Mucilaginibacter gracilis: one gene and its partner. The protein of the gene in region 2 binds, or shares a complex with, the protein of the main gene of each other region. Links are inferred from orthologs where the notes say so. Each region holds a gene or a part of one and is shown on either strand. Other genes may lie near its edges. The genes, in order: dnaN and dinB.

The links.
Region 1: the proteins of dinB (region 2) and dnaN are in contact, whole or in part, in a solved structure (PDB 1OK7), measured with the Escherichia coli proteins. The link is inferred for Mucilaginibacter gracilis from one-to-one orthologs.

Annotation. Positions count from the first base shown.
Region 1 is NZ_RBKU01000001.1:6,054,053-6,062,524, reverse strand. What follows is about bases 3,204-6,158. They hold dnaN (DNA polymerase III subunit beta), read right to left. Parts: upstream 5,266-6,158; coding sequence 4,141-5,265; downstream 3,204-4,140. Other genes in these bases: gldG (gliding motility-associated ABC transporter substrate-binding protein GldG), read right to left, coding at 5,302-6,158; BDD43_RS26970 (hypothetical protein), read right to left, coding at 3,735-4,076; BDD43_RS26975 (thioredoxin family protein), read left to right, coding at 3,251-3,700. Also shown: BDD43_RS26995 (phosphoribosylpyrophosphate synthetase), read right to left, coding at 1-56; BDD43_RS26990 (isopenicillin N synthase family dioxygenase), read right to left, coding at 273-1,235; BDD43_RS29795 (DUF6600 domain-containing protein), read left to right, coding at 1,436-3,154; more of gldG, read right to left, coding at 6,159-6,993; gliding motility-associated ABC transporter permease subunit GldF, read right to left, coding at 6,987-7,709; BDD43_RS26950 (DUF3575 domain-containing protein), read right to left, coding at 7,827-8,348; BDD43_RS26945 (ATP-binding cassette domain-containing protein), read right to left, coding at 8,394-8,472. UniProt on the Escherichia coli protein: Confers DNA tethering and processivity to DNA polymerases and other proteins. Acts as a clamp, forming a ring around DNA (a reaction catalyzed by the clamp-loading complex) which diffuses in an ATP-independent manner freely and bidirectionally along dsDNA.
Region 2 is NZ_RBKU01000001.1:3,307,257-3,315,651, reverse strand. Bases 1-2,878 are described here. They hold dinB (DNA polymerase IV), read left to right. Parts: upstream 1-825; coding sequence 826-1,932; downstream 1,933-2,878. Other genes in these bases: BDD43_RS14345 (ABC transporter permease), read right to left, coding at 1,942-2,878; BDD43_RS14355 (aldo/keto reductase), read left to right, coding at 1-427. Also shown: more of BDD43_RS14345, read right to left, coding at 2,879-3,192; BDD43_RS14340 (glycine zipper domain-containing protein), read right to left, coding at 3,368-3,727; BDD43_RS14335 (aldo/keto reductase), read left to right, coding at 4,005-4,859; BDD43_RS14330 (glycosyltransferase family 117 protein), read right to left, coding at 4,940-7,981; BDD43_RS30985 (Sec-independent protein translocase subunit TatA/TatB), read right to left, coding at 8,032-8,343. UniProt on the Escherichia coli protein: Poorly processive, error-prone DNA polymerase involved in translesion repair and untargeted mutagenesis. Copies undamaged DNA at stalled replication forks, which arise in vivo from mismatched or misaligned primer ends.

The DNA of each region.
Region 1 (8,472 bases), 2.7 Mb from region 2 along the record:
TTTAAATCGTCAAGGGCTTGGGTAACTGTTGCATAGTTGTATTGATCTGCATTCATAACAATTGTGTTTGGTTGATATGAGGATAAAGCAACAAGCCCTGCAATTGTTTTAACAATGTGCGAATGAGTTGTTAATGTGCAGGTGTGCGAATGTGCAGATGAGTAAATGATTTTTTATGAATTACTTTAGATTTGTCAACTTTTTAAAAGTTGACAAATCTTTACCTAATCATTTGCACACCTGCACATTTACTCATTTGCATATTTACTAAACTATTTCTTCAATCCTATTTCCCGCAAGCGTTCATCCAGGTACTCGCCAGCAGTAATGTCGCTAAATAACTTAGGGTGCTCGGCATCAATGGTCGACGGCAGCGATGTTAAGTCCATTTCTGATCGTGGGTGCAAAAAGAACGGAACAGAATAACGTGAGTTACCCATCAACTCGCGCGGAGGGTTAACAACGCGGTGCGTGGTTGATTTTAGCTTGCCGTTGGTTAAGCGTTGCAGCATATCGCCAACGTTAACAACCACATCTTCGCCTTCGGCCTTAATGGCAAACCAATCGCCATCGCGTGTTAATACTTCAAGGCCATCGGCACTTGCACCAATTAGCAAAGTAATCAGGTTAATATCCTCATGTGCACCTGCGCGTACAGCATCGGGCGGTAAAGCATCAGGATCAAGTATTGGGAAGTAGTGCAGGCACCTTAATATGGAGTTGCCGTTGTGTATCTTTTCGTCAAAATAATCTTCGGGTAACTCCAGATACACCGATATTGCTTTTAATACCTGGCTACCGGCTGCCTCCAGTTTTTTATAAACTTCGAGCGTGGTTGCATTAAAGGTAGGTAACTCGGTAACCTGTAGGTTTTCGGGATATTCATCCTTAACGGGATCATCGTCGGTAACGGTTTGGCCAATTTGCCAAAATTCTTTTAAATCTGGCACTTTAAAACCTTTGGCAGTTTCTTTACCTTTGCTGGTATAACCACGCTGACCGGCAAGCTCAACTTTTTCGTAATTAAGCTTTACCGGCTCGGGTAAGCTAAAAAGTTCTTTAACCTGGGCATATAGGTCGTTAATTAATTGTTTGCTTAGGCCGTGGTTTGTAATGGTAACAAAGCCTGTTTCGTTGAAGGCCTTACCAATATCGTCCGAAAATTGTTTGCGTTGTTGGGCTGTACCATTTACATAAGTATCAAGGTCCAGGCGCGGAATATTTACTTTGCTCATAAAAAAACTTTTCTAAAATGTAAAAATATTTAAATCATTGGTTAAGATGCACTATTTATTCAAATAAATTTTTTAATAGGTTGTTTTCTGCAAAATCTGCAAAAATGTATTATTAAAATTTGCGATATAAACTTATTACAAAAATAAACGTTACCTTGTTTTTAATGTCAAAACATCAGATTCTAAATTAAACAGAAATCATGAGAACTATAAATAAATTAATAACGATAGGTTTAGCAGCATTTTTACTATTGATGGCTAAACCACAAAAAACACTGGCGCAGCCCGGTGTAAGTGTATCGTTCCAAACATTTTACGATGAATTATCGCCATATGGCACCTGGGTAGACGACCCTGATTATGGAGACGTTTGGGTACCAGATGCCGAAGAGGGTTTTCAACCCTATGCAACACAAGGACACTGGGTAATGACGGAATATGGTAATACCTGGGTATCCGACTATGAGTGGGGCTGGGCTCCGTTTCATTACGGAAGGTGGCGCTTTGACGATTACTATGGATGGGAATGGATACCCGGAAATGAATGGGGACCAGCATGGGTTAGCTGGCGCACCGGCGGCAGGTATTATGCCTGGGCACCGCTTGGCCCCCGCATAAGCGTTGATTTATCGTTTGGCAACGATTACAGCATCCCCGATGATTATTGGGTTTGCGCTCCGCGTGCCTACATTAATAGTCCGTTTATTTATAATTACTATGTTCCGCGTACACGCAATACATTTATTATAAGCCGCACAACCATTATTAATAACGTGTATGTTAACAATAACAGGCGCTTTATTGCCGGCCCCCGCCAAGACGATATTGAACGCTATAGCCACAACCGCGTGCAGGTTTACCGGGTAAATAATGCCAGCAGGCCTGGTACTACTATAGTGCAAAACAATGTTATTAATGTTTACCGCCCAACTATAGTACGCGGTAACAATAATTTTGATAGGCCAAGGCCAGCCACAGTGGTTGATGCCAACGGCTACCGCAACCAGCACCCTAACGAGGGCATTGCAAACCGCGGCAACGGTGCAACTATTCACCACGATAATGCATCGAGGCTTGCACAAACAGCGCGCAACCCCGAGGCGCAAAATAGTAACGTAGTGCGTGTTAACAGGCCTGCACCTAATGCCCCAACAAATGGTGGTAATAATGCGCCTAATGGTAGTGGTGGTTTTAACCGTAACAGGGGTAACCAGCCTAATACAAATGCAACACCCCCAGCAACCAATAATGCTGTTACGCCAAATACCAACAACAATGGTGGTAACGGTAATAATAGCTTTAACAGGGGTAACCGTAACCGCGATAATCAGCCTAATCAGGGTAACCAGGCTGCGCCAACTACTGTACCTAATAACCAAACGCCAGCAGTTAACCCAAGCCCGCAAAGCGTTCCAAATGCGGCACCTGTTAATCCAGATAATGGCCGGTTTAACCGCAATCGTAACAGGCCAACACAAAATCAGGCTGCGCCTAATCAAACACAACCTACGGCACAGCCTCAGCAACAGCAACAGCAAGCGCAGCCACAGCAGCAAGCACAGCCACAACAAGATCAGCAGGCGCAGCAGCAACGCCAGCAACAGCAAGATGAGGCTCGCCAGCAGGCTATACAGCGCAACCAGCAAATGATGCAGCAGCGCCAGCAGCAAATGCAACAAAGGCAGCAACAACAACAGGCCCAGCCGCAACAACAGCCGCAAGCGCAGCCCCAACAACAGCAACAAAGGCCGCAACAACAACCGCAAGCGCAGCCCCAGCAACAACAGCAAAGGCCGCAACAGCAGCCACAACAACAGCCCCAACAACGGCCGCAGCAGCAGCGTACTCAACAACAAAGGCCGCAACAGCCTCAGCCAAAACCTGTTGAGCAAAAGAAAGAAGCACCACCGGTGCAATAAACAATTAAAAAGCTTCCTGTTAACCGGGAAGCTTTTTTAATTGAATAATAGTTATATCATTTTGTTATTATCTTCGTTAACATGCTATATAAACTAATGAAATATAAATTGAAATTTTTGCCGGTGTTGCTGGCTTTAACCATGGTTTCGGCTGTAGTGTTTGCTCAGAATAAAGGTGCTAAGCCGGTTACCCAGATTATATTTATTGAAGATGCCTGGAAAGAAGCCTTAAAACAAGGCGCTGCCCAAAACAAATATATTTTTGTTGATGCTTACGCCACCTGGTGCGGCCCATGTAAGATGCTAAAAGCTAAAACGTTTACCGATAGCCGTGTGGCTGCCTTTTACAACAAAAATTTTATTAATGTTTCTATAGATATGGAAAAGGGTATGGGCCCGCAACTTGCCCGCGAATGGCAAATGGAAGCTTACCCTACATTAATTATTTTTAGCCCTAAAGGCAAACCTGTTTTGGGTACAGTTGGGTTTATACAACCCGATGAGCTTTTAAAGTTTGCGCAGCAGGCGTTGGCTAAAAAGTTGTAATTATCATTATTGAGGAAATGTATAAGGTAGTAAATTATATGTTGGGAATACTTTTTACATCCTTGCAATAGAAATTAATTTTGCCGTCCTTGTAGTCAAGTATTTTGTAATTTATATTTTCCAAACCATCGTTAGATAAGTCTAAAATATCGAATCCGGAAATTTGCGTTAATTCATCGCCCGCAAACTTAAAACTTAAATTACAAATAGAAGTGAATAGCAATGTGCTTTCACAGTTGGTTTGAACGGAGCCATCTTTGTTAGGGGAAACCACCAGGTCGATTTCTAAATCTCGATTTTTCAATCGGAAGCCACTTAGATAAACCAAATGTGGGATTTTAAATTTTTCCGATAAAACGCTTTTAATAATAGCCATAAACAAAAATAGCGATCGGTTTCATACCGCATCGCTATTTTTGTTTATTATTTAACTTAAGTCTTTACGCGTAGCTATTCAGCATTACCGGCATAACCAGCATCAATACATCTTCGTTTTTATCGCCGCCTTGTGGTAGTAATAAGCCTGCACGGTTTGGGGTCGACATTTCTAAAGATACTTCTTCGCCGCTAAGGTTTTTTAGCATCTCTATTAAAAAGCGGGCGTTAAAGCCTATTTCCATATCGTCGCCTTCGTATTGGCAGCTTAGGCGTTCGTGGGCCTCGTTAGCAAAATCAATATCTTCCGACGAGATGTGTAACTCGCTGCCGCTAATTTTTAAACGTACCTGGTGGGTGGTTTTATTGGCATAAATAGCAACACGGCTCAACGAACCTAAAAATGCTTGTCTGTCTATCAATAATTTGTTAGGGTTAACCTGCGGAATAACGGCTTCGTAATCCGGGTAACGCTCGTCAATTAAACGGCAAACCAGGTTAATGTTACCAAACTTAAAAAATGCACTGGTTGAATTGTATTCAACAGCCACATTCACATCTTCCGACGGGAGTGAGGATTTAAGCAGGTTTAAAGCTTTTTTGGGTAAAATGAACGATGCTGTGCTTGCAGCCTTGGCATCTTTGCGGCGGTACCTAACCAGTTTATGTGCATCGGTAGCAACAAAGGTTAACGAGTCGGTAGTTAACTGGCAAAAAACACCTGTCATGGCGGGGCGCAACTCATCGTTACTCACAGCAAATATGGTTTTGTTAATGGCTTCGGCTAACACAGAAGCCGCCAGGTTTACCGATGAGGCGTTTTCAACCACAGGTATTTTAGGGAAATCGTCGCCGTTTTCGCCGCTTAGTTTGTATTTGCCATCGCCGGCATTAATTTCTATTGCAAAGGTTTTATCATCAACCGAAAATGCAATTGGCTGCTCGGGCAGTGATTTTAAAGTATCAAGCAAAATGCGCGATGGGATGGCTACACGGCCATTCTCTTTAGCCTCAACGGTTAAAGAGGTAGTCATGCTGGTTTGTAAATCGGTAGCCGAAATGGTTAGATTACCTTCCTTTATTTCAAATAAAAAGTTCTCTAATATGGGTAATACAGTACTGCTGCTTAAAGCACCGCTAACGGCCTGTAATTGTTTAAGCAATGTTGATGTCGAAACAATAAATCTCATAATTCTGTTCAGTATTATCTATCAAAAATAGAAAAATTAGTGCGCATACTTTCGCTTGCGGTTATAATGTTGAAAAATAGCAAATATTAATACCAATGCAATGGGTAAAATGTTATTTATAAGCTGCCATTTCAATTTTTCGCCGCGCACGCGGGGCTTGTCGAGCAGGCGGAGTTGTATTTCTTTGGTACGGAGTTCAATCAATCCCGATTCATCGGTCATGTAATCAACAATGTTGAGTAGCAGGTTTTTGTTACCGTATGATTGTTGGGTATACCGATCAAACCCCAACTGAAAGGGCAACCCATCGCTGGCTATTTGGTTTTTAAATATGTCGCCATCGCTAATCACAATCATTTTAGTGGGTTTGCTTTGCTGTAGCTGAGGTATTTGCTCGTGAATGCTATCGGGCACGGGCCTGAAACGGAAATTGGAAATAAATGTTCCCTCTAATAAAACAGCAACAGGTTTGGGTGGGCTTTGAAAATCCTGCGGTTTGGGCACTTCTTCTATCATTTGTAGCGATACCACATGCGGCGACGTTAGTTTTTTATTGAATGGAGACGAGGACAGCAACACCGTTTTTTTAGCGCCCTTAAAGGCGAGAGTATCAAGGGTACTGGCAAATTCGCTGCGGATACCATCCAGGTTTTTAACCAGCGGATGTTTGGATGTAGGTACAAATATGGGGTAAAACAACCAGGGTACAAGTTGCATTTGGCCCTGCCCGGCTATGCTGCCGGTATTAACGGGTATTTGGGCGCAGTTCATATCCAACACCATATCGTAATTGATGCGGATGCCGTAACGGAACAATTGATCGTCGAGGTTTAGCGTTTTGTTAAAGGCCAGTTGGCTGCCCTCGTGGTGGCGCAGGCTATCCAGCTCGGCACTAACCTGGTCAATACACCAAAGTATTTTGCCGCCGCGCATTAAGTATTGGTCTATTTTATATTTTTCGTCTTCGGTAAAAGCTTTATCGGGTTTTGGGATAACCAGCAGCTTTATTTTTAGCAAACTGGCAAATGATATGGTTTTGAGGTTAACCCTGCCAACAGTAAAACCATCGGCTAATGATCTGAGCGCATCGTTCAGTTGCAGGTCGGTTAATTCGTGGTGGCCTTCGGTAAAACCAATTTCGGGCTTGCCATCGGCAACTGCTTTTTTTATGGCCGACGCAAAATCGTATTCCAGGTTTTGGATGGAGTTGTTGAGCTGATCGTCGTACGATATGCCGTTGCGGGTTTGCAATAGCTGCACCGGTATTTGTTTATCATCGGCAGATACGATGGCCGATGGGAAAATAATTTTCTGTGTTAGGCCATTATCGTTTTTAACGCTGAGGTTGGTTGGCTCTATACCTTTAACCCGCAAGTCGTGAATAGCCTGTTGTTGCTGCTCGGCGTTCATCCCGGCAAGGAGATCAATAAACTCAAATTGCAGTTTTCGGCTGGAGTAAGCCTGCATATCTGTAAGCATATCGCGCGTGGCACTTTGCAGCCGCTTAAAGCCCGATGGCAGATCGCCACTTTGCAGATAAACCGTTACCTTAACCACTTTGGGCAAGCTATCCATTATATTTTTGCTGATGGTGCTTAGGGTGTAGCGTTTCTCCTTAGTAAAATCAAAACGGGTAAAAAACGCGCCCGAAACATAGTTAATCAACAATATCACTACAAGGCAAATGGCTACCTGTGTTAAATCACGTTTTTTATTGCTGCTTACCATTTTCGGCCTCCTGTAATGGTTTTGGTGATGATGAGGAAGAGTGCAATAAAACTGAGGAAATAAACCAGATCGCGCGTATCTAACACACCGCGACTAATAGATTGGTAATGCTGATTAATACCGAAATTTTGCAAGCCTAAGTTTTGCAGCGATAGCAAAGTACTCAGCGAATCTAACCCGCTAAAGGCAATAAAGCATAAAAAAACAGCAATGGTAAAGGCAATAATTTGATTGCCCGTTACAGATGATGCAAATAAACCAATGGCAACAAAGGCTGCGCCCAACAAAAACAAACCAATGTACGAGCCAATTACCGCGCCCGTATCAATATTGCCCTGTGGCGTACCCAGGTTATAAACCGAATAATAATAAACCAGGGTTGGTAATAATGCAAACAAAACCAGCAGCAGGCAGGCCAGGTATTTGCCCCAAACTATTTGCCAATCGGTTAGGGGGCGGGTTGCTAATATTTCTAAAGTGCCTTCTTTACGCTCTTCGGCGAGGGAACGCATGGTGATGGCCGGTATTAAAAACATAAACAGGTAAGGTGCTGTACTAAATAAGCTATCTAAACCTGCATATCCGTATTCTAAAATGCTCGATTCGGGGAACACCCAAAGGAACAGGCCCAATACCAGCAAAAAAACACCTATGGTAACATAGGCTACCATTGAGCTTAAATAAGTGGTGATCTCTTTTTTGAGGATAGTTAGCACTTGTTGTTTGGTTATTAGTTGTAGCGTTGTTGGTTATTGTATTGATTTTACTGTTTTGCGTTTTTTTTTGACGAAATAACAAAATATACTGCATACCCAATAACTAAACGGACAAAATTACCAGCCAACGCGGTAGGCTACTCTCATCCCCGTGGTTTGGTACTGGCTTGCGGAGTAGTTTTGGTAGGCAAATCCAATTTCAATGTCGCTATGTTTGTCTAAGGGTACATCAAACCCAAAACCTAAAGCGTATACAAACATATTGCCCGTGCCGTTATTGCTTTGAACGGTAGAACCTAATTCGCCGCCGAAATAAAAATTTGGCGAAGTATAATACTTTAAACCGGCCTTTAAAGGTATAAACGACGGATGCTTCTCCGCATCCGAATTAGCCAACAACGAACTTTTATAGTTATACGCCGTGTATTGGCCGCTAAAGGTTAAGCCTAACTGCGGCATTAATTTTATTTCTGCCTGTGCGGCTGCACCGTAGGTTAAATTGTATGGCGTGTTAGAGGGTATGCCTATCTCTGCCCCGAGGCTTAAAAAAATATTTTTGTTGTCGGTTTGGCCGCGATATTGCGCGTTAGCGGATTTGAAAACAAACAGGGCTATGCAGACGAATAAAAATTTTTTCATGGTTTAAATATGTAGCACAAATACGCTTAAAATCACAAAATATTATTAAGCGCTTGCCGGAACAAGGTTGGTAAGTTCAATAAAAATATTTTCGAGTGAATTGTTGCCGTGCTTTTCGCGAAGA
Region 2 (8,395 bases):
GGTTTTTGCCAAGGCTAAAGAAAAAAATGTAGCCATAATTGTTCGCGTGCCCCTGGCAAGCGGCTTACTATCGGGCAAGTTTGAAGAGAAAACTCATTTTGCTTTAAACGACCATCGTAACTTTAACGCCAATGGCGAAGCTTTTAACGCCGGTGAAACATTTTCGGGAATTGATTTTAAAGAAGGAGTACGCCTGGCGAATAAAATAAAAGGTATGCTGCCCGATAGCCGCATGCCGCAATGGGCCATCCGCTGGATATTGGACCATCCGGAAGTAACCACAGTAATTCCCGGTGCAAGCCGTGTAACGCAGGTTTATGCCAATGTTGAGGCATCTGATCTGAAAAACCTTTCTCCCGAAACACATCAGGAATTAAGAAAACTTTATGATGAGGAAATACAACATGAAATAAGAGGGCATTATTGATTGACGTACAAATAGCATCCTATTAATTGCCGTTACGGGAGTGACAACCGCACACAGATGGAAAACGTGAAGGTAAACATTCGCGGTGCTGAAAACACATTTAGTTAAGAGGCGACCTCCATCGGTCACAGGTCGGTAGCAAAACGAATTAAATAAAAAATTGTGACGTAGGTACAAAATCTGGTTGAGTAGTATACCTACGGCATGCAAATTTGCAATTGTTACTTAACTACCGACCTTTTGCACCGATGGTGCATTTTAAAATCACTTAACTAAACTACATTGGATTGAGTATATTAATCCCAACTGTAACACCAAACCGTACTATTTGAAAATCCCTGGGATTGGCGATGACCTGCTTCATTTACCAATAGCTTCTTATATTTGTATAAGAGCTCATGGAGACCCAATTAAACACCTCTCACCGCAAAATTATCCATATTGATATGGATGCCTTTTATGCTTCGGTTGAGCAACGGGACAATCCTGATTACCGGGGCAAACCTATTGTAGTAGGTGGTTTGCCCGAAGGGCGAGGCGGCGTAGTGGCTACTGCAAGTTATGAGGCCCGTAAGTTTGGTGTCCGGTCGGCAATGCCATCTAAACAGGCACTTCAGCTTTGCCCGCAGGCTATATTTGTGAGGCCACGGTTTGCGGCCTATAAAGAGGTGTCGCAACACATCCGTGAAATATTTAGCCGCTACACCGATTTGATAGAACCGCTTTCGCTGGACGAAGCGTATTTGGATGTTACCACCGATAAGCTCAATATCGGTTCGGCTATTGAAATTGCTCAACAAATAAAACAAGCCATAAAAAACGAACTGAACTTAACAGCCTCAGCCGGTGTATCCATCAATAAATTTGTAGCAAAAATAGCATCAGACATGAATAAGCCCGATGGCCTGAAATTTATTGGGCCATCGGGAGTTGAAAGTTTTATGGAAGTGTTGCCTGTAGAGAAGTTTTTTGGTGTAGGTAAGGTTACGGCACAAAAAATGAAAAAGATGGGCCTACATACCGGTGCCGACCTTAAAAAATTATCCGAAGAAGAAATGCACCGGCATTTTGGCAAGGCGGGTCGTTTTTATTTCAAAATAGTACGCGGCGTTGATAGTCGCGAAGTACAACCCCACCGCGAAACAAAATCGATGGGTGCCGAAGATACTTTTGCATACGATTTAACTACACTGGATGAGATGAACGCCGAATTGGATAAAATTGCGGTTACTGTAGCTAACCGACTGGAAAAGTACGAATTAAAGGGCCGAACAATTACGTTAAAGGTTAAATACAGTGATTTTAAACAGATAACACGTAATCAATCATTCCCTGCACCGGTGGGCGATTTGGAGATTATATCGGCAACAGCTAAACAATTAATGGCTGTTAGTTTTGCTGAGGGGCAGCGGGTGAGGTTGCTGGGTATTTCGTTATCTAATTTTAATGAGGTAACTATAAAGCAAAAGCCCGATAAAGATACCGGGCAGTTGCTATTATTTTAACAGGAATAATTAATTTGTCCGGATAGCTTCCACCGGGTCAAGCCGGGAGGCAAAATAAGCCGGCACAATGCCCGAAATTATGCCAATAATAACCGATATGCCAACCCCTAAAATGATGTTGTTTAAATAAAGTACTACTCTAACATCAAAAACGGCCTTTATACCAAAAGTAAGCAGGTACACCAAAAATATACCTATTGCTCCTCCCATAAGGCAAAGCAATACAGCTTCTATCAAAAACTGAAACATAATAAAATACCCTTTTGCGCCGAGCGACATCTGGATACCGATAATATTAGTACGCTCCTTAACCGAAACAAACATAATGTTGGCTATACCAAAGCCACCAACCAATATCGAAAATATACCAATTACCCAACCTGCCCAGTTAACAATGGTAAATAACGAATCTAACTGATTTGATAAAATGGTTGATTTATTGAGTGCAAAATTATCATCGGTGCCGGGGCTCAGTCTGCGTATCGAGCGCATTACACCCATCAATTCACTTTCAACTTCCGCGCTGGCTATACCCTCTTTACCACGTACAGTAACTTGTGGGTTATATTTTTCATTTTGCACATCTATTATATTCCGCGCAAAGTTGATGGGGATAGTTATTTGTTTATCCGGCGATACGCCAAGCATGTCTTCACCCTCTTTAGCGTACACACCAACTATGGTAACCGAGCGGCCCAAAACTTTAATTTGCTTACCTATTGCAACGTCAACATCGTTAAACAGACCTTCGGCAACATCGTGCCCTACTAATGCAACCGGGGCGCCGGTTCGTGATTCCACATCAGTAAAGTAGCGGCCATCCTGGTAATCATGCGACCAGGTTTTATCAAAATCTGCCGATACCACGTTTACATCCACATTATCAACAACATTACTCATGTATTTAAGTGTACGGCTGCTTAGGGTTATCTCGTATGATATACCTTGTGCCGTTTGCACCCGTTTTTGTAATTCGTTATAGTCACGTAGTTTGGGTACAGGGCGCTGTATATATTTCCACCACGGATAATCGTTCCCAAACGACCAGGGCCACTTTTGTACAAATATACTATTGCTACCAAGCTTGTTAACGCTGGCCTGCAAGTTATCGCGCAGCGTATCAACAGCCGAAAAAACTGTGATAATGGTAAATATACCAATGGTAATGCCCAGTAACGATAATACTGTACGCAATTTGTTTTGCCTGAGCGCATCAAAGGCAAAAAGAAAACTTTCGCGAAGTAGCTTTAAGAATATCATACTACCAATTTAGACAACAGATATTCAATTGAGTTACAGCAAATACAAAATATTTATTAAACAGGTAAAATTAATTTTCGATTGAGAGCGGATAGGCCTCACAGCGCAAAAAAAGGTCATAAAAAAAGCCTCTCCTATTATCGGAAAGGCTCTCTTTATTTTTATAAAGTTATTTTTAATAATGAGTTGTTTTAGTAACAGTAGTTGTAGTGGTTGAACGCGGCTTAACATACACAACACGGGTAGTACGGCGGGGATGAGCACGCCTATATGCTTGCCTTTTACGTAGGTTAGAGCGGTCTTTGGCATCGCCAATAACATAACCGCCACCAGCACCTAACCCGGCACCAATTAATGCGCCGCCTACATTGTGGCCTATTAAGCCGCCAACTACGGCACCCCCTGCACCTCCAATAATGGCACCTTTTGCACGGTTGCTCATTTTACGGTGTGTTGTAGTTTGTGCATTTACAAGGGTGCTACCCGCTATCAAAAACGAAAGCGATAGAGCTATTGATGTGATGTACTTTTTCATAATTGCTATAAGTTTATTATATACCGGCCATTAAACTGCCGGTATACATACCTATGCAAAACACCTGCCATGTATTAAAACACGGTGTGATAAGGCTAAAGTATAGGTATAAGCATTTAAAATTAACTCAAAATTAAATACCGATAACCTATAGTGTATATAAAATAGTTCAATTGTATTGATATGAACAGATAAACCAAAATGACATTTTATACATGTTAATGACGAACAATTTGCCAATCTTTAATGTTAAACAAGCAAAATAATTCATTTTAATATGAGTACTACAACTTTCAAAAAAACATTCGCCATCGGTAACGACCTTATAGTTAACCGATTGGGTTACGGTGCCATGCGCATTACTGGCGAAGGCATATGGGGGCCACCCAAAGACAAGGCCGAAGCAATACGCGTATTAAAACGTGCCGTTGAACTTGGCGTAAACTTTATTGATACTGCCGATAGCTATGGCCCATATATTTCGGAAGAATTGATTGCCGAAGCTTTGCAACCTTATACACCAGGCCTTGTTATTGCCACAAAAGGCGGTTTAGAACGTACCGGCCCCAACGAATGGCCCATTAACGGCAAACCCGAACATTTAAAAGAAGCTTTAGAAGGTAGTTTAAAACGCCTTAACGTTGAACGGATAGACCTCTATCAGCTTCATAGGATAGACCCCGAAGTACCGGCGGAGGAAACTTTTGCCTTTTTGCAAAAAGCACAGGAAGAAGGTAAAATTAAGCATATTGGCCTATCCGAAGTGCACATTGCCGATATTAAGCTGGCCCAGGAGTTTTTTAAAGTGGTATCGGTACAAAACATGTATAGCGTTGATAACCGCAAATGGGAAACCGAGTTGCAGTATTGTAAAGATAACGATATAGCCTTTATACCCTGGTTCCCGCTAAATGCAGGTAATGTTAAAGGCCTTGAGGCCATACAAAAAGTTGCCGACAGGCATAATGCCACCACTCACCAGGTAGCATTAAACTGGCTTTTACAACACGCACCAAATATTTTGCTGATACCGGGCACATCAAGCGTAGCCCATTTGGAAGACAATATGAAGGCTGGCGAGCTTATACTTTCGGTTACAGATTTAGATGAGCTGGATAAAATAGCAGGATAATTTACCTGTTAATCATTTCAAAAAAAATAGGCCGTCTCACAGTGAAGTGAGACGGCCTATTTAATATATTTCAAACTGTATTATTGCCCTATTACGCCGGCAAATTTAGCGCGGTAATCTCGCCATTGAGCTTCATACTTACTGCTTAACTCTGTTTGATGGTATTGCTTGGTAACTGACGCCATCGACTCTAGTAAATGCACTCCATATTGTATTTCCTGTACATTTAAGCCGCTTTTGTTATTTTCCAATACATAGTAATCGTAATTTAATTGGTCGGTTACGTAAGCATCAATGCTTGCCATCATTTTATTGGCTGAGGGTGCATCATGCACATCGTATAAAGTTTGGGCCAAATAATTTTTACGCAGGGCTATGGTAATGTCGGGATAAATATCGGGCATTACATCAAGATATTTATGGACCAAGTTAGATGCCAGATCGGCATGACCTTCGGCCATTAAATTTTGCGAAAGGTTGATAAACATGGATAATATAACCGGATAAAACATATTGGTTGATTCATGATCCAGAAAACGGGCATTTTTCATGTTACCCCATTTAAGCTTGTTCATCACGTTATTATACATCACCAAAGTGTTAGTTTTATCCTGATCTTTTGCTGCGCTATCAACTTTTAAAGGCATCAGGTGATAAGCAAAACCTTCTTTGTACAAGTATGGCTGTAAACCTATCAGGTTTTCGCTGCCTACGGTTACGGCAAAATAAACAGGGCGCTTCCAGTTATTATGTGCTAAAATATCAAGCATAGCCAGGTTATCCTTGGTAACATAGTTTGAGGTATACTTCCACTCCATAACCGGTGCTATTTTATCTTGCTGGGCAGCCGGCACTACATTGTTTTTAATAACATCAGCAGCATTAACGGTAATCTTGAAGTTTTTTGTAGGCAAATAATTCAAGGTTTCGCCGCTTTGGTATTCAACTTTAGCGTTCGGGTCGTCGGATGTTATAAAATCAAAAACATCTTTTAACTCAACCGAACCAGGTATCTTTTTATCATCATAATAAATTACATCGCGCACACCCAATTCAAACTTTTCGTTCGGCATGGTAATAGGTAGCGGCTCCGATTCATTCATCTTATGTTTCATACCACGTATATACCAATCGGTACCCAATAAGCTTAGGTTAACTATACGCACATCCGGACGTATGCCTTCAACTTCCTGGTCGTACCATAACGAATAAGTATCGTTATCGCCGTAGGTAAACAAAATAGCATTAGGGGCACAACTGTTCAAATAGTTGTAAGCCATATCGTGCGGTGTCCACTTGGTCGATCTATCGTGGCCTTTCCACTCTTTGCTCGCCATTAAAACAGGGGCAGCAAGTAAGCACACACCAGTAGCTATTAAACCGGATATTTGAGGATTTTTAACCGCTTTACGTATCAAATCGGCAAGGGCAATAACACCCAGTCCTATCCAAATGGCAAAAGCGTAAAACGAACTTACGTAAGAGTAATCTCGTTCGCGAGGTTGTAATGGTGGTTGGTTAACGTATAAAATAATTGCCAGTCCGGTAAAAAAGAACAGCAATGCAACCACCAACGCATAGCGCCTGTTGCGGCCAATGTGGTAAGCTGCACCCAGCAAGCCTATAATAAGCGGCAAGCCATAAAGCGGGGTATATGATTTACTTTCGAGTACAGATTTGGGCAGGTTTTTACTGTTATCAAAAAATCCGGTGGTCCAGTTACCATCAATTCCGGAAATATTGCTTTGTCCGTCTATGTCGTTATAGCGCCCAACATAGTTCCATAAAAAGTACCTGATGTACATTTGATAAATTTGCCAGCTAAACATAAACTTAACGTTATCTGCAAAGTTGGCAGTTTGCCCATCGGCTATGTGCAGCCAGTCTTTATAAAACTGAGGGTGATCACTCTCCTGGTCGTAAATACGGGGCATAATGGTGTTACGCTCGTAAGGGATAGAATATTTATGGTTTGCTACCTCGTACTGGGTTTCACCTTTACGATAAACTATACTCCCACTATTGCGCACATCGGCGGCCTCTTCGGCAGTCAAGTCTTTTTGTTTCGAATCAAAGTATTGGCCATAAACCAGGGGCCTATCGCCATACTGATCGCGGTTTAAATAACTTAATAACGAAAAAGCATTGTTAGGATCGGTATTGTTTAAGTTAGGATCGGCCGTTGCGCGGATGGGAATATAAGCGAACGAGCTATAGCCTAAATAAATAAAAGCAATACACAAAAATGCCAAATTGTAACGTGGCAGGTTTTTGCGGATGGTGTATAAAATACCATATACAATGGAGCCTATTAATATCACAAAGAAAACAAAGGCGCCTGTGCCAAAACCCATTTTAAGACTATTTACAAAAAACAGGTCGAAATAGGCTGCAAACTTTACAGTATATTGTATGATGCCAAACTGTACAAACAGCAAAATACCAACACCGCCTAATATGGCTATGATGGTGTTTTTACCATCAATAACTTTACCTCGGCGTAAAAAATAAACCAGGGCGATGGCCGGAATGGTAACTAAGTTTAACAAGTGGATACCTATTGATAAGCCCATTACATAAGCAATAAACACTATCCACCTATCGGCGCCGGGCTCATCAGAGTGGGCATCCCATTTTAATATCCCCCAAAAAACAACTGCTGTGCAAAGTGTTGAGGTTGACCACACAATAGTTTCAACAGCCGAAAACCAAAAAGTATCCGAAAAAGCAAACGCCAGTGCGCCAACCAAACCTGCACCCATAATTAATATGGTACGTGGGCCGGCGGCAACATCGTTAGTTTTTGCAGTTAAGCGTTTAGCTAATGCAGTGATGGTCCAAAACAGAAACATAACCGTAGCAGAGCTGGTCATGGCGGTACCAAAGTTGGTATAAAAAGGCACTTTAGCTTTATTACCCAACGATAGCAGCGAGAACGCTTTTTCTATCATGGCAAATAACGGGTAGCCGGGTTGGTGCGAAACCTGTAAACGGTAAGCGCACGAAATAAATTCGCCGCAATCCCAAAAGCTTACTGATGGTTCTAAAGTTAAAGTGTAAGTAACTGCCGCTATGACAAAGCAAAGCCAGCCCAATAGATTATTTAGTCTGTTGTATTGCATAGCTTTTTCAGGAAATAAAAAATATCATGTTTAGGTTTATATAAGTATAATTATTGTTGTGCAGGCGGATGCGTTTGATTTACTGGTGTATAATCAGGCAAATCAGACTTGAAACCTCCGGCTGGCGGTGCTTGTTGCACTGGTGGTGCAGCAGGCGGGGCCTGATAAACCGGCGGAGCCTGGTTTACGCTGCTTTGCGGATCGGACTTGCTGCCATCGGTAGCATCTTTAAATTCTTTAATACCCTGACCAAGACCACGGGCCAGCTCAGGTAATTTTTTCCCGCCAAATAAAACCAGGGCTGCTACCAGTATTAGTGTAATATCGCCTGGGCTTAAAAATAATAATGTTGAACTTAACATATCAGTAAATTTAAAAACAATTAATAACAATAAACTTATATCGACTAAACCG